Regions from separate parts of the Streptomyces sp. NPDC001027 genome, predicted to be linked through region 1. Evidence: riboswitches for the same ligand, from Rfam matches in the RefSeq annotation. Region 1 holds a riboswitch; the other holds the start of a gene.

Region 1 (9,902 bases):
GCGCTGAACGCGGCGAGAGCCCGGACACTCCGTCAGGAGCGTCCGGGCTCACGCTTTTGCCGCAACGGGCGTGCTCCGTCCGGGTCACTCAGCGCGCCGCCGAGGGGGCGGCTCCCTAGCGTGAAGTCATGAGCCACCAACCCCGCCCCCGCACCGTCGTCGGCTGCACCCTGCTGGTGATCGCCCTGGGCGCGGTCGCCACCGGCTGCGGCTCCGACGGCAACCCGCTCTCCGCGCGCCCCTACGACGCGACGGACCAGATCTCCTTCAGCACGCCCGACGGCGACGGCAAGAAGGCCGACCCGGACAAGCCTCTCGAGGTCACCGCCGACGACGACGACCGCATCACGGACGTCACCGCGGTCGACGCCACAGGCCGCTACGTGGCGGGCCGACTCTCCGCCGACGGCAGCCGCTGGCGCAGCACCGAGCCGCTGGCCGCAGGAGCCCACTACACGGTCCGGGTGAGCACCGAGGACGACGACGGGGCGCCCGGCCGCCGGGTCCTCACCTTCGACACCGGCAAGCCCACCGTCAAGAAGCGGCTGGCCGTGGAGTTCGGCCCCGAGGCGGGCGAGTACGGCGTCGGCCAGCCCGTCGTCGCCAAACTCGACCAGCCGGTCAAGGACCCCGCCCAGCGGGCCGTCGTCGAACGGGGGCTGAAGGTCGACTCCACGCCCTTCGCGCAGGGCGGCTGGCACTGGGTGGACGACAAGGAGCTCCACTACCGCCCCAAGGAGTACTGGCCCGCCCACGCCACCGTCCGCGCCCACAGCAACCTGGACGGCATCAAGATCAGCGACCGGCTGTGGGGCGGCCCGGTCAAGGAGCTGAAACTGACCACCGGCGACCGGGTCGTCGCCGTGACGGACGCGGCGACGCACTCCATGACGGTGTCCAGGAACGGCCAGGAGATCAAGCAGATCCCCGTCACCACCGGCAAGCCCGGCTTCGACACCCGTAACGGCGTCAAGGTCGTCCTCGGCAAGGAGTACTACGTACGTATGCGCGGGACCACCGTCGGCATCGCCGAGGGCTCCGCGGACTCCTACGACCTGCCCGTCTACTACGCCACCCGCGTCACCTGGAGCGGCGAGTACGTCCACGCCGCCCCCTGGTCCGTGGGCTCCCAGGGGTACGCGAACGTCAGCCACGGCTGCACCGGCATGAGCACGGCCAACGCCCAGTGGTTCTTCGACAACATCCGTCAGGGCGACGTCGTCCAGGTCGTCAACAGCAACGGCGACACCATGGAGACGTTCGGCAACGGCTTCGGCGACTGGAACCTGGACTGGGCCCGCTGGACCAAGGGCAGCGCGCTGACGGGCGCCAAGCAGAAGACGCAGGCGGAGACGGCGCGCCTGAGCCCGGCGGCGGTGTGACCGCCCGGGGGCGCGGGGGCCGACGGCGAACCGGGCCCCGCCCCCCGAGCCGCTACGCGCTCTGCTGGAGCGCCTTCGTGCGCAGCAGGGCGGCCAGCGCCCCCGCGAACTCCACAGGCTCCACGGGCAGCGTCACAGCCGCGTCCGCGCGGCTCCAGGTCGCGAGCCACGCGTCCTGGGGCCGCCCGATGAGCAGCAGCACCGGCGGACACCGGAAGATCTCGTCCTTGAGCTGACGGCACAGACCCATGCCGCCCATGGGAGCGGTCTCCCCGTCGAGGACGACGACGTCGACGCCGCCCTTCTCGAGCTCCCGCAGCACCGCCGGCGCCGTCGCGCACTCCACGAACTCCACCAGGGGGGCGTCCGGCGCGGGCCTGCGCCCGGTCGCGAGCCGCACCTGCTCCCGCGTGTTGGCGTCGTCGCTGTAGACCAGCACCGTGGCGGTCGCCTGCATGCTTCCTCCGTGACATCAGCGTCGTACGGACAGAACCGATGCCGCGGATGCTACTCCCTCACCCGCCCCGTCCACACCGCCTGGAACACCACTTCGATGGGCCATACGGGCAGTACACACGGGGCGATCACTCCGAACGGCACCCCCCGGAGTGAGGGCGGGATAAGGGACCGACATAATGTCGGTCGTGGCGACAGCAACGACAGTAGAAACCGGGCACGCGCACCCGTCGGTCAATCGGCCGAACCTCACCAGCGTCGGAACCATCATCTGGCTGAGCTCCGAGCTGATGTTCTTCGCGGCCCTCTTCGCGATGTACTTCACCCTGCGATCGGTGACGGGTCCCGATCACTGGAAGGAGATGGCCGAGGCCCTGAACCTCCCGTTCTCGGCCACCAACACCACGATCCTGGTGCTCTCCTCCCTCACCTGCCAGCTCGGCGTCTTCGCCGCCGAGCGCGGTGACGTGAAGAAGCTCAGAATGTGGTTCATCGTCACCTTCATCATGGGTGCGATCTTCATCGGCGGTCAGATCTACGAGTACACGGAGTTGGTCAAGAAGGACGGGCTCTCGCTCTCCTCCGACCCGTACGGCTCGGTGTTCTACCTGACCACCGGCTTCCACGGCATGCACGTGACGGGCGGCCTCATCGCCTTCCTGTTCGTCCTCGGGCGCACCTACGCGGCCAAGAGGTTCACCCACGAGCAGGCGACCGCGGCCATCGTCGTGTCCTACTACTGGCACTTCGTCGATGTCGTCTGGATCGGCCTCTTCGCCACGATCTACCTGATCAAGTAGCCGGGCCCGCTCCCGCACCTCCACAAGCATCGACGCAGAAGATCCTGACACCGGGGTAATCCGTGAAAAAGCTCTCCGCACGACGACGCCATCCGCTGGCGGCGCTCGTCGTCCTCGTCCTATCGCTGGCATGCACAGGGTGGCTGTTCTCCGCGCTCGCGCCCACGAGCAAGGCGCAGGCTGACGACACCGCCCAGTCCCTCGCCATCGACGAGGGCAAGAAGCTCTATGCCGTCGGCTGCGCCAGCTGCCACGGCACCGGCGGTCAGGGCAGCTCCGACGGTCCGAGCCTGGTCGGCGTGGGCGCCGCGGCCGTCGACTTCCAGGTCGGCACCGGCCGCATGCCGGCGGCGACCTCCGAGGGCCCGCAGGTGGTGAAGAAGAAGAACATCTACTCGCAGGCCGACATCGACCAGCTCGCCGCGTACATCGCCTCGCTGGGCTCCGGCCCGACCGTCCCGACCGAGGCCGAGTACGGCCCGGAGGGCGCGGACATCGCCAAGGGCGGCGACCTGTTCCGCACCAACTGCGCGCAGTGCCACAACTTCACCGGCAAGGGCGGCGCCCTGACGAAGGGCAAGTTCGCCCCGACCCTCGAGGACGTGGACCCGAAGCACGTCTACGAGGCGATGCAGACCGGCCCGCAGAACATGCCCTCCTTCCCCGACACCACCCTGTCGGAGCAGAACAAGAAGGACATCATCGCGTACCTGCACGCGGTCAACAGCAGCGACACCGACAACCCCGGTGGTCTGGAGCTGGGCGGCCTCGGGCCGGTCAGCGAGGGTCTGTTCGCCTGGATCTTCGGACTCGGCGCCCTGATCGCGGTCGCCGTCTGGGTCGCCGCTCGGACCGCAAAGGCCAGGAAGTCATGAGTAGCCAAGACATTCCAGAAGAGAACCTGCCCGTAGAGCAGGGCCACGCGCACGGCGCGGTGGACGTCGCGGACGAGCGCAACCCGTTCGCCGACCCCGGTCTGCCGCCCCACGAGCACCGCGTCCAGGACATCGACGAGCGGGCCGCCAAGCGGTCCGAGCGTGCGGTCGCCTTCCTGTTCACGCTGTCGATGCTCGCCACGGTCGGCTTCATCGCCTCGTACGTGGCGATCCCCGCCGACAAGTCGATCTTCGTGTTCCCGATCGGCCACCTCAGCGCGCTGAACTTCGCGCTGGGTCTGACGCTGGGCACGGCGCTGTTCACCATCGGCGCCGGCGCGGTCCACTGGGCCCGCACCCTGATGTCGGACGTCGAGGTCGCCGACGAGCGCCACCCGATCGCCGCGAGCCCCGAGGTCCGCGCCAAGGTCCACGCGGACTTCCGGCAGGGCGCCAAGGAGTCCGCGTTCGGTCGCCGCAAGCTGATCCGCAACACGCTGTTCGGCGCGGTCGCCCTGGTGCCGCTCTCCGGCGTCGTGCTGCTGCGCGACCTCGGCCCGCTGCCCGAGGACAAGCTGCGGCACACGCTGTGGGCCAAGGGCAAGCTGCTCGTCAACATGAACACCAACGAGCCGCTGCGTCCCTCGGACGTGGCCGTCGGTTCTCTCACCTTCGCCAAGCCCGAGGGCCTGGAGGAGCACGACGAGGACTTCCAGAACGAGATCGCCAAGGCGGCCCTGATGATCGTCCGGCTCCAGCCGGAGAACATCAAGGACAAGCGCGAGCTCGAGTGGTCGCACGACGGCATCGTGGCGTACTCGAAGATCTGCACCCACGTCGGTTGCCCGATCTCCCTGTACGAGCAGCAGACGCACCACGTGCTGTGCCCCTGCCACCAGTCCACCTTCGACCTCTCCGACGGCGCCCGAGTGATCTTCGGTCCCGCCGGTCACGCCCTGCCGCAGCTGCGCATCGGCGTGAACGACGAGGGCTACCTCGAGGCGCGCGGCGACTTCGAGGAGCCCGTCGGTCCTGCTTTCTGGGAGCGCGGATGAGCACCACAGAGAACCACGAGAGCAACGAGTCCCGCGCACGCGGGAAGGCTCCGGCCGGCGAGCGGATCGCCGACTGGGCCGACGGCCGGCTGGGGATCTACTCCCTCGCCAAGGCCAACATGCGCAAGATCTTCCCCGACCACTGGTCGTTCATGCTGGGCGAAGTGTGCATGTACAGCTTCATCATCATCATCCTGACGGGTGTGTACCTGACGCTGTTCTTCCACCCGTCGATGAACGAGGTGGAGTACCACGGCAGTTACGTCCCGCTCCAGGGACAGCTGATGTCCGAGGCGTTCAACTCGACCCTGCACATCTCGTTCGACGTGCGCGGCGGTCTGCTCATCCGGCAGATCCACCACTGGGCGGCGCTGATCTTCCTCGCCGGCATGTTCGTGCACATGATGCGCGTCTTCTTCACGGGTGCGTTCCGCAAGCCGCGTGAGGTCAACTGGCTGTTCGGCTTCCTGCTGTTCGTCCTCGGCATGTTCACCGGGTTCACCGGTTACTCGCTCCCGGACGACCTGCTCTCCGGCACCGGTGTCCGCTTCACCCAGGGCGCGATCCTGTCGATGCCGGTCGTCGGCACGTACATCTCGTTCTTCCTGTTCGGCGGCGAGTTCCCCGGCCACGACTTCGTGGCGCGGTTCTACTCGATCCACATCCTGCTGCTGCCCGGCATCATGCTGGGCCTGATGGTGGGCCACCTGATCCTGGTCTTCTACCACAAGCACACGCAGTTCGCGGGCCCCGGAAAGAGCAACAAGAACGTCGTCGGCATGCCGCTGCTGCCCGTGTACATGGCGAAGGCCGGAGGCTTCTTCTTCCTGGTCTTCGGCGTCATCGCGGTCATCGCGGCGATCGCGCAGATCAACCCGATCTGGGCGATGGGCCCCTACCGTCCGGACCAGGTGTCGACCGGCGCCCAGCCCGACTGGTACATGGGCTTCGCCGAGGGCCTGATCCGCTTCATGCCGGGCTGGGAGATCAACCTCTGGGGTCACACGCTCGTCCTGGGCGTGTTCATCCCGCTGGTCCTGTTCGGCGTGGTCCTCGCGGCGCTGGCGCTCTACCCGTTCATCGAGTCCTGGGTCACCGGCGACAAGCGCGAGCACCACATCCTGGACCGCCCGCGCAACGCTCCGACCCGTACGGCGCTCGGCGTCGCCTGGGTCACGATGTACATGATCACGCTGGTCGGCGGCGGCAACGACCTGTGGGCCACCCACTTCCACCTGTCGATCAACGCGATCACCTGGTTCGTCCGGATCTTCTTCTTCGTCGGACCGGTCATCGCGTACATCCTCACCAAGCGGATCTGCCTCGGTCTGCAGCGCCGCGACAAGGACAAGGTGCTGCACGGCCGGGAGACCGGCACCATCAAGCGCCTGCCGCACGGTGAGTTCATCGAGATCCACGAGCCGCTCAGCCAGGAGCAGCTGCACACGCTCACGGCGCACGAGCAGTACGAGCCGGCCGCGATCGGCGCCACGGTCGACGACAACGGCGTCGAGCGCAAGGTGACGGGCAAGGAGAAGCTCCGCGCCAAGATCAGCGGAGCGTACTTCGGCGAGGACCAGCAGATCCCGAAGCCCACCGTCGAGGAGTACAAGGAGATCACGAGCGGCCACGGCCACCACTGATCGTCGAGGCGTCGCCACGCCACGGTGAAAGGGCCCCGTCCGGTTGTCGGACGGGGCCCTTTGCCGTGCCCGTCGGCTGGATAGGGTGGGCACACACGTCTTCCACGGCACCCACGGAAGATCCGTACGACACCCAGGAGCGGCTGATGAGCGCTGTGACCCCCGCTGGAGGCGACACCGCGGCGGGCCGTTCCTGGCCCGAGGTGCTGAACGGCCTGCTGTACGGCCGCGACCAGGGCGCGGACGCCACGTTCTGGGCGTTGGACCGGATCATGCGCGGCGAGGCCACCGACGCGCAGATCGCCGGGTTCGTGGTGGCGCTGCGGGCCAAGGGCGAGACCGTCGAGGAGATCAACGGGCTGGTCCGGGCGATGTACGAGCACGCCAACCTGATCGAGGTGCCGGGGCCGACCGTCGACATCGTCGGCACGGGCGGCGACGGCGCGAAGACGGTCAACATCTCCACGATGTCGGCGATCGTCGTGGCCGGCGCGGGCGCCACCGTCGTCAAGCACGGCAACCGGGCCGCGTCCTCCGCGTCCGGCGCCTCGGACGTGCTGGAGAAGCTCGGCGTCAACCTCGAGCTGACCCCGCGCCGGGTGGCCGAGGTGGCGCGGGAGGCCGGGATCACCTTCTGCTTCGCGATCAAGTTCCATCCGGCGCTGCGTCATGTCGGCGCTGCGCGCGGCCAGTTGGGCATCCGCACGGTGTTCAACATCCTCGGCCCGCTGACCAACCCCGCCAGGGTGCGGGCCCAGGCCGTCGGCGTCGCCGATCCGCTCATGGCGCCGGTCGTCGCGGGCGTCTTCGCCGAGCGCGGCAACTCGTCCCTGGTCTTCCGGGGCGACGACGGCCTCGACGAGCTGACCACGACGGCCACCTCCCGGGTCTGGGTGGTACGCGACGGCAAGGTCACCGAGGAGACCTTCGACCCCCGCGACGTCGGCCTGGAACTGGTGCCGGTGGAGGCCCTGCGGGGCGGGGACCCCTCGTACAACGCCGAGGTCGCCCGCCGTCTGCTGGAGGGCGAGCGCGGCCCGGTCCGCGACGCCGTCGTGCTGAACTCGGCGGCGGCGCTCGTGGCCCTCGAGCCGGGCGGCGGGACGCTGGCCGAGCAGATCCGGGCCGGCATGGCGCGGGCAGCGGAGTCGCTGGACTCCGGGGCGGCCAAGCGGGCCCTGGAGCGCTGGGTGGCCGCCAGCAACGCCTGACGCGTGAGACGCGGTCCCGCCATCCGGACACGGGTTGCGGGACCGTGATCGGCTCGCGTAGGTTCCTGTACCAGGTCATGAGTGACAGTCATGAGGCCCCGGCCGACTGTCCGGCAACCCTCCGTCCGTGGCGGGGTGCCCCGGGTGAAGACCAGGCTGTGGGCAGCGAGGCCCACGGCAAGCGCGGATCCCTCGCACTCTTTCGAGTGAGAACGCCAGGGGTCCTGGGTCGTCCGAGGGAGTCTCCTGTGAGCAAGCGAATGCGCTAGGGCGTCGAGCCCCGCCTCCGCACACCCCTTTCCCCTTCCTCCGTGCTCGAGCCCTGTCCGCTCGCACGGCGGTTCCCCCTTGCCTCTCACGGGAGTTCTCCATGTCCGTCTCCACCGCTGCCGTCACCCGCCCCGTTTGCGCCCCTCTGGACGTTCTGGGGCGGGATGTCACCGTTCCGCTCGTCACCGGCGGCGAGGTCGCCTACGCGGCCCTCGACTACGCTGCCAGCGCCCCCGCCCTCCAGCGCGTCTGGGACGACGTCGCCGCCTACGCGCCGTACTACGGCAGCGTGCACCGCGGCGCGGGGTACCTCTCCCAGCTCTCCACGGACCTCTTCGAGAACGCCCGCAGGACCGTCGCCGAGTTCCTCGACTGCCGCCCCGACGACCAGCTGGTCTTCACCCGCTCGACGACGGACTCCCTCAACCTGCTGGCACGCGCCCTGCCCGCCGACTGCCAGGTCTTCGTCTTCGAGACCGAGCACCACGCCTCACTGCTGCCCTGGCAGGACGCCCGGGTCAGCTACCTCGACGCCCCGCGCACCCCTGGCCAGGCCGTGGAGACCCTGGAGCGCGCCCTGGCCGCCCGGGACCCGTACGGCCCGGCGCTGGTCTGCGTCACCGGCGCCTCGAACGTCACCGGTGAGCTGTGGCCGGTGCGCGAGCTGGCGGCGGCGGCGCACGCCCACGGCGCCCGGATCGTCCTGGACGCCGCCCAGCTGGCCCCGCACCACCCGGTGTCGGTGCAGGACCTCGACGTCGACTGGATCGCCTTCTCCGGCCACAAGCTGTACGCCCCCTTCGGCTCCGGCGTGCTGGCCGGCCGCGCGGACTGGCTGGTCGCGGCGGACCCGTACCTCGCGGGCGGCGGCGCCAGCCGCAAGGTCACCCGGCGCGAGGACGGGGGAGTGGACGTGGAGTGGCACGAGAGCGAGGCCCGCCACGAGGCAGGCTCCCCGAACGTGATCGGCGCCTACTCCATCGCGTCCGCCTGCAGGGCCCTCACCGAGGCCGGCTTCGACGCCCTGGTGGCACGCGAGCGGCACCTGATCGAGAAGGTGCGCACCGGCCTCGCGGAGGTCCCGCAGGTCCGGATCCTGTCCCTCTTCGGCGACGACGCCCCGCGCGTCGGCGTGATCTCCTTCGTCGTCGAGGGCTGGAACAGCTCCCACTTCGCCGCGGCCCTGTCCGCCGAGTACGGCATCGGCGTCCGCGACGGCCTCTTCTGCGCCCACCCCCTGGTCCGCACCCTCCTGGGCGGCGCCCCCGAGGCGCAGGGCGAGTGCGGGGCCCCCGAGGCGGCTCCGGGGGAGAAGTCCCTCAACGCCATCCGGGTGAGCTTCGGCGCGGGCACCCCCGACGAGCACGTCGAGCGCTTCGTGACCGCGGTCCGCGAGCTGGTGACCGAGGGGGCGAAGTGGCGTTACCGCACAGAGAACGGCCGCTGCGTCCCCACCCTGAACTGACCCAGGCCCCCAGGGAATGGTCCCCCCGGGGCGCGCCGGGGGAGAACGGCGCCGCCGGGGTCGTCCCCCTCAAGGGGCGCGGGGAACTGCGCGACTGCCCGCCCCCGACCGGAGCAGCCCCCTACGAGTCCAAGCCGATGGCGAACGCCGCTTCGAGGTCGTGCTGCGAGTACGTGCGGAAAGCGACGTGCGTGTCCGTCCCCTCGACCCCGGGAATCTTGCTGATGCTGCCCGGGATGACCTCGGCGAGGTCCTCGTGCTGCTTCACCCGGACCATCGCGATGAGGTCATAGGTCCCCGTGACGGAGAAGACCTCGCTCACGGACTCCAGCGAGGCGATCCGCTCGGCGATCTCGGGGATCCGGTCCACGCTGGTCTTGATGAGGACGATCGCGGTGATCACGGCTGGTTCTCTCCCTCGGAGGCCGGAGCTGGGGCGGCCCTCACTCTAGCCGCCCGCCCGTCGCCCGCCGCCGCCCTTCCCGGGCGGTCCGTGGGACCTTTCCCGATCCCGAAACGGGCCCACGCGTAGAGGAGCCCGAGGCCGAACCCCACCAGGTGCGCCAGATACGCCACCCCCGGGCCCCTGGGCGCCTGTCCCGCCGCCGCCCACTGCAGGGCCGCCCAGAAGGGCAGCACGACCCAGGCCGGGAACCGCAGCGGCAGGAAGAACAGGAACGGCAGGAGGCTGGTGACCCGCGCCCGGGGGAACAGGTACAGAAACGCGCCGAGCACCGCGGAGATC
Region 2 (9,902 bases), on a different contig from region 1:
ACGCCTCCCCCACGTCCTCCGGCGGACAGTCCCACTCCCGTCCGCCGCCCACCGGCCGCAGCACGACCGCGCCCTCCGACCGCTCCATGACCTCGCCGATCCGGCCGCTGCGCGTGTCCAGGACGTACCTCACGCCTCCCCTCCCGCCCGGCGCAGGGCGGCCGCGACACGCGAGGCCACGACGAGGTTGCAGCGGCCCAGGTCCACCAGGGCGTACGGGTCGCCGTGCGCGCCCGACACGGGGTCGATCCGCAGCGACGGCAGGACGATCCCCGCCCCGCCCAGCGCGGCCCGCAACTGCTCGACGGCCTCCTGGACCGTCCGCGCGGGCCGGTCACCCGTCGTCGTCTCCACCATGCCCATCCCTCCACGCTGAGTGTTCCCGTTCACCACACAGCGTGGCCGCCCCGCCTCTAGCCTGGCGAGATACGGCGTCCCAACAACACCGTCTGTAGGACCAGGGGGTACCCGTGTCCGGCCCGAAGGACCTCGACCCGTCATCCTCGCCCCGCGCCCTACTGGGGGCGGAACTGCGGCACGCGCGTGAGAGAAAAGGGCTCAGCCAGGAGCAACTGGGCCAACTGTTGTTCGTGAGTGGATCGTTCATCGGGCAGTTGGAGACTGGTACGCGGCGCATGCAACCAGAGTGCGCACGCATGCTGGACGGAGCGCTGGAGACGGACTTCTTCGCGCGCAACTGCCGGGTCGCAGCCAAGTCGAAGCATCCAGAGCACTTCGCGGAGGCCGCCGACGCGGAGGCGCAGGCCGTAGCGATCAGGCAGTACGCGCCCCTGCTGATCCCGGGGCTGCTTCAGACGCCCGCGTACGCACGGGCAGTTTTCCGCGCATACCGGCCGACAGGCTCGGAGACGAAGATCGATGAGCTTGTGTCGCTCCGGGTGGACCGGGCCCGCATCCTCGACAGTCCAACAGAGCCTTTGTTGTGGGCGGTGATTGACGAGGCCGCGCTGCGTCGCGTGACAGGCGGGTACGAGGTGATGGCGGAAGCCCTGCGCCATGTGGTCGCAGTGGCCCGTCGCAACCGGGCCATCGTGCAGGTCTTGCCGTTCGAGGCCGGTGCGCACGCCTCCATGGAGGGCGCCATCAAGCTGATGGACTTCGACGACGCCCCTCCTCTGCTCTACTTCGAGGCGGTCGGCACCGGGCGGCTCGACGATGACCCCACCACCGTGAGACACCACCGGCGTTCGTTCGAGTTGCTCGTGGCCTGCGCGCTCTCGCCAGACCGCTCCTTGGCTCTGCTGGATGCCATGGCGCAGGATTACGCCCATGAGGAACACCCCTGACACCTGGCGCAAGTCGACGTACAGCGGCGGCAGCGGCGGCGAATGCCTCGAAGTAGCCCCGGGCCACCCCACGCCCGCCCCCTCCCCCGCCCCCGTCCGCGTCCGGGACTCCAAGGCCCCCCTCGGCCCGAGGCTCGCGTTCCGGGCGGAGGCCTGGTCCGCGTTCGTCGAAAACCTCAAGGCCGGCTGATCGGCGCCCGCCCCGAAGCTCAAGCGTCCAGCTCCGAGCCCTCTTTGCCTGGATTGGGTGGAGGGTTTCAACCCACCCTCCCACCCGGCCAGTTGACGCGGAGCGACCGATTTGCCACGGAAGGTCACCACGCTCTAGCGTGCGGACGACGAAACAGCCCCCGCCCGGTGCTACCAACACCGACGGGGGCCTGACCTACTAGATCGAGAAAGAGTCGATCCGTGGCTGACGCCAAGCTTAGCGCCGTCCCCCTGCCCGCGCAGGCGACCCCGCACCCGATGGCCAATCCGGGTTACGGAAAGCGCGCCGCTCCAGGGCAACTGCCCCGCACGAACCACGACTTCGCGCACCTCCCGCCCCGCAAAGCGGCTATCGCCGCGTACCTCGACCGGCTGCCCGACGGCACCGACATCTCCGTGAAGACGCTGGCCAAGCAGCTCCCGTACGGACAGTGCGCCCTGCGGACCGCCCTCAACCGCATCCAGCAGGCCGGGCATCTGAGGCGGGGCCGGGAGCGCATGGAGACCACCTCGGGCGAATTCCGCTGGATCACCCGAACGTGGTTCACCCGTACCGCACGCGACGACGGCTGGTGGGTGACGTTCACGCGGGGCGGCGTACCGGAAGACGCCCCGGAACCCGAACGGGCCCCGCCCACCACCCGCTCCCGCGCCCACATCCTCCTGGCCGCCCTCGGCCGTACGGCCCCCGTCCTCTCCCTCTCCGCCGCCGACTGCGCGCAGCTCGCCCCGCTGGCAGAGGAGTGGTTCGCGCGAGGAGCGACGGAGGAGACACTGCTGGCCGCCCTCACCGCGGGCCTGCCCACCCCCGTCCACAGCCCGGCGGCCCTGCTCCGCCGCCGCCTGACGGACAAACTCCCGCCGGAGCGACCCGCCCCGCGCCCACCCCGCCGGATGCTGGAGTGCGCGGAGTGCCGAGTGCCGGGACGACCCGAGGCCCTGCCGGGAGGCGTATGCCGCGGCTGTCTCGGCGAGCGCACGCCCACGCGCCCCGCCGCACTCCCGCCCGCCCCCGCGATCCGCGCCCGCGCGGGGGAGATCCGAGCTGCCATGTCCAGGAAACGGCAGGAAAGGACACCCGTATGACGGCTCCCACGGTCCGACGACGTCACCCCGGGGCACGATGGAGGGAAGGAGGCGAAGCCATGACCCCCAGCACCGCCGAACGCCCGCAGATGTCGATCCAGGACTTCGAGGACCTCAGCGCGGCGGCACCCGAGCATGTGCGGCTCGAGTTCGTCGACGGCCGGGTCCGCACCAGGGACCCCCTCGGCGTCGAGGACTTCGAAGAGTTGGAGCGCCGGGCGCCGGAGACCGTCCGGCTGGAGTACGTCAACGGAAAACTAGAGGTCAAGGCGATGCCAGACGGCAAGCACACGTCGATCTTCATGTGGTTGCTGCGCCAGTGCATGCACCAACGCCCTGATCTGGACCTCGCACCGGAACGCGGCGTCAAGGCCGAGGCCTACCGAAAGGGTCGAGCCCGCACGGACGGATTCCTCGCGCCGGTGAATCACTTCGTGGAAGACGGGGAGTGGTCCGCCCCCGATGGTGCCCTCATGGCTGTGGAAATCACCTCCCACGACCGCGACACCGACCAGCGCGACCGCGTCGACAAGCCCATCGGTTACGCCGGGGCCGCCATCCCCGTCTATCTCCTGATCGACCGCGACAACGACACGGCCGTCGTGTTCAGTGAGCCCAAGGACGGCCGCTACCAGCAGTCCGTGTCCTACCCCTGGGGTGCCACCGTCCCGCTTCCGGCACCCGTAGGCATCACCCTCGACACCGAGCAGCTCAAGCAGTTCGCCGACTGAAAAGCCCGAGGGCGGCACCCCCCGTTTCCGGGAAGTGCCGCCCTCGGTCGAAGGACAGGCGATCAACCGTCAGGTCGATCAGAAGTCCATGTCACCGCCCGGCATGCCGCCGCCGGCGGGCGCGGCGGCCTTCTCCGGCTTGTCGGCGATGACGGCCTCGGTGGTGAGGAACAGCGCGGCGATGGAGGCGGCGTTCTGCAGGGCGGAACGCGTGACCTTCGCCGGGTCGATGATGCCTTCGGCGATCATGTCGACGTACTCACCGGTCGCGGCGTTCAGGCCGTGGCCGACCTGGAGGTTGCGGACCTTCTCCACGACGACGCCACCCTCGAGACCACCGTTGACGGCGATCTGCTTGAGCGGGGCCTCGAGCGCGATGCGCACGGCGTTGGCGCCGGTCGCCTCGTCACCCTCGAGCTCCAGCTTCTCGAAGACGGCGGACGCCTGGATGAGCGCCACGCCGCCACCGGCGACGATGCCCTCCTCGACGGCGGCCTTCGCGTTGCGGACGGCGTCCTCGATGCGGTGCTTGCGCTCCTTGAGCTCCACCTCGGTGGCGGCGCCGGCCTTGATGACCGCGACACCGCCGGCGAGCTTCGCCAGGCGCTCCTGCAGCTTCTCGCGGTCGTAGTCCGAGTCGCTGTTCTCGATCTCGGCGCGGATCTGGTTGACGCGGCCCGCGACCTGGTCCGAGTCGCCGGCGCCGTCGACGATGGTCGTCTCGTCCTTGGTGATGACGACCTTGCGAGCCTTGCCGAGCAGGTCGACGGTCGTGTTCTCGAGCTTGAGACCGACCTCCTCGGAGATGACCTCGCCGCCGGTGAGGATGGCGATGTCGTTCAGCATCGCCTTGCGGCGGTCGCCGAAGCCCGGAGCCTTGACCGCGACGGACTTGAAGGTGCCGCGGATCTTGTTGACGACCAGGGTCGACAGGGCCTCGCCCTCGACGTCCTCGGCGATGATCAGCAGCGGCTTGCCGCCCTGCATGACCTTCTCGAGGAGCGGGAGCAGGTCCTTGACGCTCGCGATCTTGGAGTTCGCGATCAGGATGTACGGGTCGTCGAGGACGGCCTCCATACGCTCCATGTCGGTGGCGAAGTACGCCGAGATGTAGCCCTTGTCGAAGCGCATGCCCTCGGTGAGCTCGAGCTCCAGACCGAAGGTCTGCGACTCCTCGACCGTGATGACGCCTTCCTTGCCGACCTTGTCCATCGCCTCGGCGATGAGCTCGCCGATCTGGGTGTCGGCGGCGGAGATGGAGGCCGTGGAGGCGATCTGCTCCTTGGTCTCGACATCCTTCGCCTGCTCGAGCAGGGCGCCGGAGACGGCCTCGACGGCCTTCTCGATGCCGCGCTTGAGAGCCATCGGGTTGGCGCCGGCGGCTACGTTGCGCAGGCCTTCCTTGACGAGGGCCTGGGCGAGGACGGTCGCGGTGGTCGTGCCGTCGCCGGCGACGTCGTCCGTCTTCTTCGCGACTTCCTTGACCAGCTCGGCGCCGATCTTCTCGTACGGGTCCTCGAGCTCGATCTCCTTGGCGATGGAGACACCATCGTTGGTGATCGTGGGGGCGCCCCACTTCTTCTCGAGGACGACGTTGCGGCCCTTGGGGCCGAGCGTCACCTTGACGGCGTCCGCGAGCTGGTTCATGCCGCGCTCGAGGCCGCGCCGCGCCTCCTCGTCGAACGCGATGATCTTGGCCATGTGAAGTGGTCCCTCCAGGACTGGGGGTGATTCCTTCGGACCGCGCCCGCGCCCGCGACGGACGGCTCGCCGGCCGTGTGGTTCCTTGCCCCACCTGGCCTGCGGGCCTCACCGACCCGGTCCTTCGTTGTCACTCTCACCTTCAGAGTGCTAACGCCAATGATTAGCACTCGCCCATGCCGAGTGCAAGCGCCTCGGGACGATCCGCAGGTGAACAGGGGGCGTCCGGGTCGGTGCGCGCGCGTCGGCGGGGCACCGGCGCCCACCCCTGTCCCCGTCCCGGAGCATGCCGAAGGGCTCGCGCCCCAGGAGGCGCGAGCCCTTCGAAGATGAAACAGAAGAACGACGCTGTCAGTCGGCGCGTGCTTCAGCCGGTCGCGAGACGGACCATGTCCGCCTGCGGCCCCTTCTGGCCCTGCGAGATCTCGAAATCGACCCGCTGACCCTCTTCCAGGGTGCGGTAGCCGTCCATCTGAATCGCGCTGTAGTGGACGAAAACATCCGCACCACCGTCGACCGCGATGAAGCCGTACCCCTTCTCCGCGTTGAACCACTTGACGGTGCCCTGAGCCATGCCTAACTCCCCTATTACTGGCCCTTGCACAGATCCACACTTCGTGGATCCGGGTCAGACCTCACCCCCCAGTTGGTTGGGGGCGTGCGCCGGAACGCGTCGACCGCGGCTGAATGTATCTGCCCAACTGCCCTCTGCAACAGGTCAGTCGGACGAGAATTCTGGACGCGTGAGATCCGGAATGTGGCGCAAATTCGCCAGAATTCAGGGCAAGTCGGGCCCTGCAAAAGCCACATAAGCCACATAAGCAGCGCACACTTTGGCTGCTTCTTGTCGGGCTCGGGCGTAAACAAAAGGCCCCGGAACCGGTGATCAGGACCGGGTTCCCCAACTGTACCGCGCTCAACCACACTGAATTGCCCCCTCCGCTTCTATCGCGGAGAGGGCAATTGGATGAACTCTCGGTAATCGCTGTTACCGACGGTTACTACCCGCCGGTACTGAACAGCGGTCAGCCACCGGCGACGGCCGGAATGATCGAGACGCCGGCGCCGGCCGGAGTCGCCGTCTCCAGACCCTGCTCGAAGCGGACGTCGTCGTCGTTCACGTACACGTTGACGAACCGCCGCAGCTTGCCCTGGTCGTCCAGGACGCGCGCCGCGATGCCGGTGTGGTTCTTCTCCAGGTCGGAGATGACCTCGCCGAGGGTCGCGCCCTCGGCCGAGACCTCGGCCAGGCCGCCGGTGTAGGTGCGCAGGATGGTCGGGATGCGAACAGTGACGCTCATGGTGTGTGATCTCCGGTCAGGTAGTCGGCCTCAGGGGCGCGGGGAACTGCGCGACCAGCCCCACCCGGCCCGCAGCGCGCGTACGGTCTCCTAGCGGAGCGCCCCGCTCATGATGCGAGGCCAGCCTCTCGGAAAGAGTCCAGGTTCGGGCGGATCGTCGCGGTGAGTCCGGTGCCGGCCACCGCGTCCAGGGTCTTCAGGCCGTCGCCGGTGTTCAGGACGACGGTCGTCTTCGTCGGGTCCAGCAGACCGTTCTCGATCAGCTTCTTCGCCACGCCCACGGTCACGCCGCCGGCCGTCTCCGCGAAGATGCCCTCCGTGCGCGCCAGCAGCTTGATCGCGTCGACGACCTGCTCGTCGTTCACGTCCTCCACCGCGCCGCCCGTCCGCCGCGCGATGTCGAGGACGTACGGACCGTCCGCCGGGTTGCCGATGGCCAGCGACTTGGCGATGGTGTTCGGCTTCTGCGGGCGGACCACGTCGTGCCCGGCCTTGTAGGCCACGGACACCGGGGAGCAGCCCTCGGCCTGCGCGCCGAAGATCTTGTACGGCCTGTCCTCGACCAGCCCGAGCTTGATCAGCTCCTGCAGACCCTTGTCGATCTTCGTGAGCTGCGAGCCGGAGGCGATCGGCACCACGAGCTGGTCGGGCAGCCGCCAGCCGAGCTGCTCGCAGATCTCGTACGCCAGCGTCTTGGAGCCCTCGGCGTAGTACGGCCGCAGGTTGACGTTGACGAAGCCCCAGCCCTCGCCCGCCGGGTCGCCGATGAGCTCGGAGCAGAAGCGGTTGACGTCGTCGTAGTTGCCCTCGATGCCGACGAGCTCGCCGCCGTAGATCGCGGCCATGACGACCTTGCCCTGCTCCAGGTCGTGCGGGATGAACACGCAGGAGCGGAAGCCGGCGCGGGCCGCGGCGGCGCCCACCGCGCCGGCCAGGTTGCCGGTGGAGGAGCAGGAGAGCGTGGTGAAGCCGAACGCGCGGGCGGCCTCGATGGCCTGGGCGACGACCCGGTCCTTGAAGGAGTGGGTCGGGTTGCCGGAGTCGTCCTTGACGAAGAGCTTGCCGGCGTCGACGCCCAGCTCGCGGGCGAGGTTGTCGGCCTGCACGAGCTTGGTCCAGCCGGGGTTGATGTTCGGCTTGTCGGCCACGTCCGCCGGGACGGGCAGCAGCGGCGCGTAGCGCCAGATGTTCGCGGGTCCCGCCTCGATGCGCTTGCGCAGCTCCTCCGTGTCGTAGGAGGCGAAGTCGTACGCGATCTCGAGCGGGCCGAAACACTCCTCGCACGCGAAGACCGGACCGAGGGGGACGCGGTGGCCGCACTCGCGGCAGCTCAACGCGGTGGCCGGACCGAGGTCGACAGCGGAGGTCGTAGAGTCCGTGGTGCTTGCAACAGTCTGCGCAGCCATGTGAGGCGAGGCCCTTTCTCCTCATCTTCCTCACGACGCACTTCGCCGTGAGACGGATTTGGCACCTTCCCGAGCCGGGAGCCTCGCTGAACGATCAACAGTGATCCACGAGAACCGACTGGAGGGTTGCCGGGGCTTCATCGGGCCGTGTCCCTCTGCCCCTCTGGATGAGCGGTATGCGGTTGTTGATCTGTGTGCGCCGATGACCCTGACATGCGATGGTCACCCGCGTTGTTCAAGACTGTAACCGAAGGCCAGGACAGTTGAGATAGTCGTCCGAACCGCGAGATGGATCACGCAGGACCGTACTCGCCGAGAGAACGCAGAGGAGCCGCCGACGTGCTGGAAGAAGTCGAGCGCTGGCTGAGCACCCGTTCCTGGTCCCTGACGGACCGCCCGCTGCACCGGATTCTCGCCGCCAAACAGCGCACCGGCCAGTCGGTGAGCGTCGTGCTGCCCGCGCTCAACGAGGAGGAGACGGTCGGCGAGATCGTCGCCGTGATCCGTCACGACCTCATGCAGCAGGTCCCGCTCGTCGACGAGATCGTGGTGGTCGACTCCGGATCGACCGACCGCACGTCCGCGGTCGCCGCGGCGGCGGGCGCGCGCGTCGTCCACCGCGACGAGATACTCCCCCGCCTCCCCGCCGTGCCCGGCAAGGGCGAGGTGCTGTGGCGTTCGCTGCTGGTCACCCGCGGGGACGTGGTCTGCTTCATCGACGCCGACCTGCGGGAGTTCTCCTCCGACTTCGTCTCGGGGATCGTCGGCCCGCTGCTCACCGATCCGGACGTGGACCTGGTCAAGGCCATGTACGACCGCCCGCTGGGCGGCGCGGCCGGGCAGGGCGGCCGGGTCACCGAGCTGATGGCCCGCCCCCTGCTCAACATGCACTGGCCGCAGCTCGCCGGGTTCGTGCAGCCGCTCGGCGGCGAGTACGCGGCCCGCCGGAGCCTGCTGGAGCAGCTGCCCTTCCCCGTGGGGTACGGCGTGGAGCTGGGCATGCTGGTCGACGCCCTGCACCTGGTGGGTCTCGACGCCCTCGCCCAGGTCGACGTCGGCGTGCGCAGGCACCGCCACCAGGACGGCCAGGCCCTGGGCCGGATGGCGGCGGCGATCTACCGCACCGCCCAGCTGCGGCTGGCCCGCGGCCATCTCGTCCGCCCGGCCCTCACCCAGTTCGAGCGCGGCCCGGACGGCTTCGAGCCGCACACCTACTCCGTGGACACGGAGGAACGACCGCCGATGACGGACATCGCGGAGTACGCGCGACGCAGAGTGGCCTGAGCGCGTACCGCCGCCCGCTGTCCCCCGCGGCGGGCCGGTTCGCGCCGACCGGCGGCGGCGACCGGCGGCGACACGGCCGGATACCGCCCCTCCACGCAGCGCGACCGTACGTTTGAGCGTTTACAGAGCGGGCTAGGTTGAGGTCTATGGCTTCCACGCACGACACGTCTGCCGCCCGGGGCGCCGAGGTGCTGGTCGCGTCCAACCGCGGTCCGGTCTCCTACGAGGTGCGCGAGGACGGCTCGCTGCACGCCAGACGCGGCGGCGGCGGACTGGTCTCCGGTCTGTCGGCCATCGGCCCCGACGCCGGCGCGCTCTGGGTGTGCTCGGCGCTCTCCGACGGCGACCGCGAGGCGGTCCGGCGCGGGGTCGGCGAGGAGGGCGTGCGGATGCTGCCCGTCCGGGCCGACGTGCACGCCGACGCGTACAACGGCATCGCCAACTCGGTGCTCTGGTTCGTCCACCACCTGCTGTACCAGACCCCGCTGGAGCCCGTCTTCGACGCGGAGTTCCGCCGTCAGTGGGCCGCCTACGAGACGTACAACCGGGCCTTCGCGGAGGCGCTCGCCGAGGAGGCGGCGGAGGGCGCGGCGGTGCTGGTCCAGGACTACCACCTGTGTCTCGTCCCCGGCATGCTCCGCGAGCTCCGTCCCGACCTGCGGATCGGGCACTTCTCGCACACGCCGTGGGCGCCCCCGGACTACTTCGCCCTGCTCCCCCAGGACATTCGCGAGCAGCTGCTGCGGGGCATGCTCGGCGCGGACCGGCTGGGCTTCCTCACCCGGCGTTGGGCGGACGCCTTCACCGCGTGCTGCGAGCAGTCCGCGGGCGGCCTGGGCGGCGCCGAGGTCGGCGTGCACGGTCTCGGCGCGGACG

Evidence for each region. Region 1 has a riboswitch for S-adenosylmethionine ahead of ABT300_RS04340 (aminotransferase class V-fold PLP-dependent enzyme). Riboswitches for the same ligand answer to the same signal wherever they lie in the genome.
Region 2: it holds a riboswitch for S-adenosylmethionine, as region 1 does, so the genes downstream of both, thrC (threonine synthase) here and ABT300_RS04340 (aminotransferase class V-fold PLP-dependent enzyme) in region 1, are expected to answer to the same signal.

The regions. Positions count from the first base shown of each region.
Region 1 covers NZ_JBEPBI010000007.1:43,683-53,584, forward strand. Annotated here, with positions in the region: gene ABT300_RS04305 (L,D-transpeptidase) at 129-1,382, shown strand; gene ABT300_RS04310 (response regulator) at 1,435-1,839, opposite strand; gene ctaE (aa3-type cytochrome oxidase subunit III) at 2,018-2,638, shown strand; gene qcrC (cytochrome bc1 complex diheme cytochrome c subunit) at 2,701-3,513, shown strand; gene qcrA (cytochrome bc1 complex Rieske iron-sulfur subunit) at 3,510-4,568, shown strand; gene qcrB (cytochrome bc1 complex cytochrome b subunit) at 4,565-6,211, shown strand; gene trpD (anthranilate phosphoribosyltransferase) at 6,358-7,422, shown strand; SAM riboswitch class IV at 7,496-7,612, shown strand; gene ABT300_RS04340 (aminotransferase class V-fold PLP-dependent enzyme) at 7,793-9,157, shown strand; gene ABT300_RS04345 (Lrp/AsnC family transcriptional regulator) at 9,279-9,560, opposite strand; gene ABT300_RS04350 (rhomboid family intramembrane serine protease) at 9,557-9,902, opposite strand, start outside.
Region 2 covers NZ_JBEPBI010000031.1:34,843-44,744, reverse strand. Annotated here, with positions in the region: gene ABT300_RS12220 (hypothetical protein) at 1-133, opposite strand, end outside; gene ABT300_RS12215 (hypothetical protein) at 130-357, opposite strand; gene ABT300_RS12210 (helix-turn-helix domain-containing protein) at 471-1,307, shown strand; gene ABT300_RS12205 (DUF397 domain-containing protein) at 1,291-1,497, shown strand; gene ABT300_RS12200 (hypothetical protein) at 1,776-2,603, shown strand; gene ABT300_RS12195 (Uma2 family endonuclease) at 2,663-3,334, shown strand; gene groL (chaperonin GroEL) at 3,413-5,035, opposite strand; gene ABT300_RS12185 (cold-shock protein) at 5,403-5,609, opposite strand; gene ABT300_RS12180 (MoaD/ThiS family protein) at 6,061-6,336, opposite strand; gene thrC (threonine synthase) at 6,444-7,742, opposite strand; SAM riboswitch class I at 7,761-7,916, opposite strand; gene ABT300_RS12170 (glucosyl-3-phosphoglycerate synthase) at 8,082-9,026, shown strand; gene ABT300_RS12165 (alpha,alpha-trehalose-phosphate synthase (UDP-forming)) at 9,173-9,902, shown strand, end outside.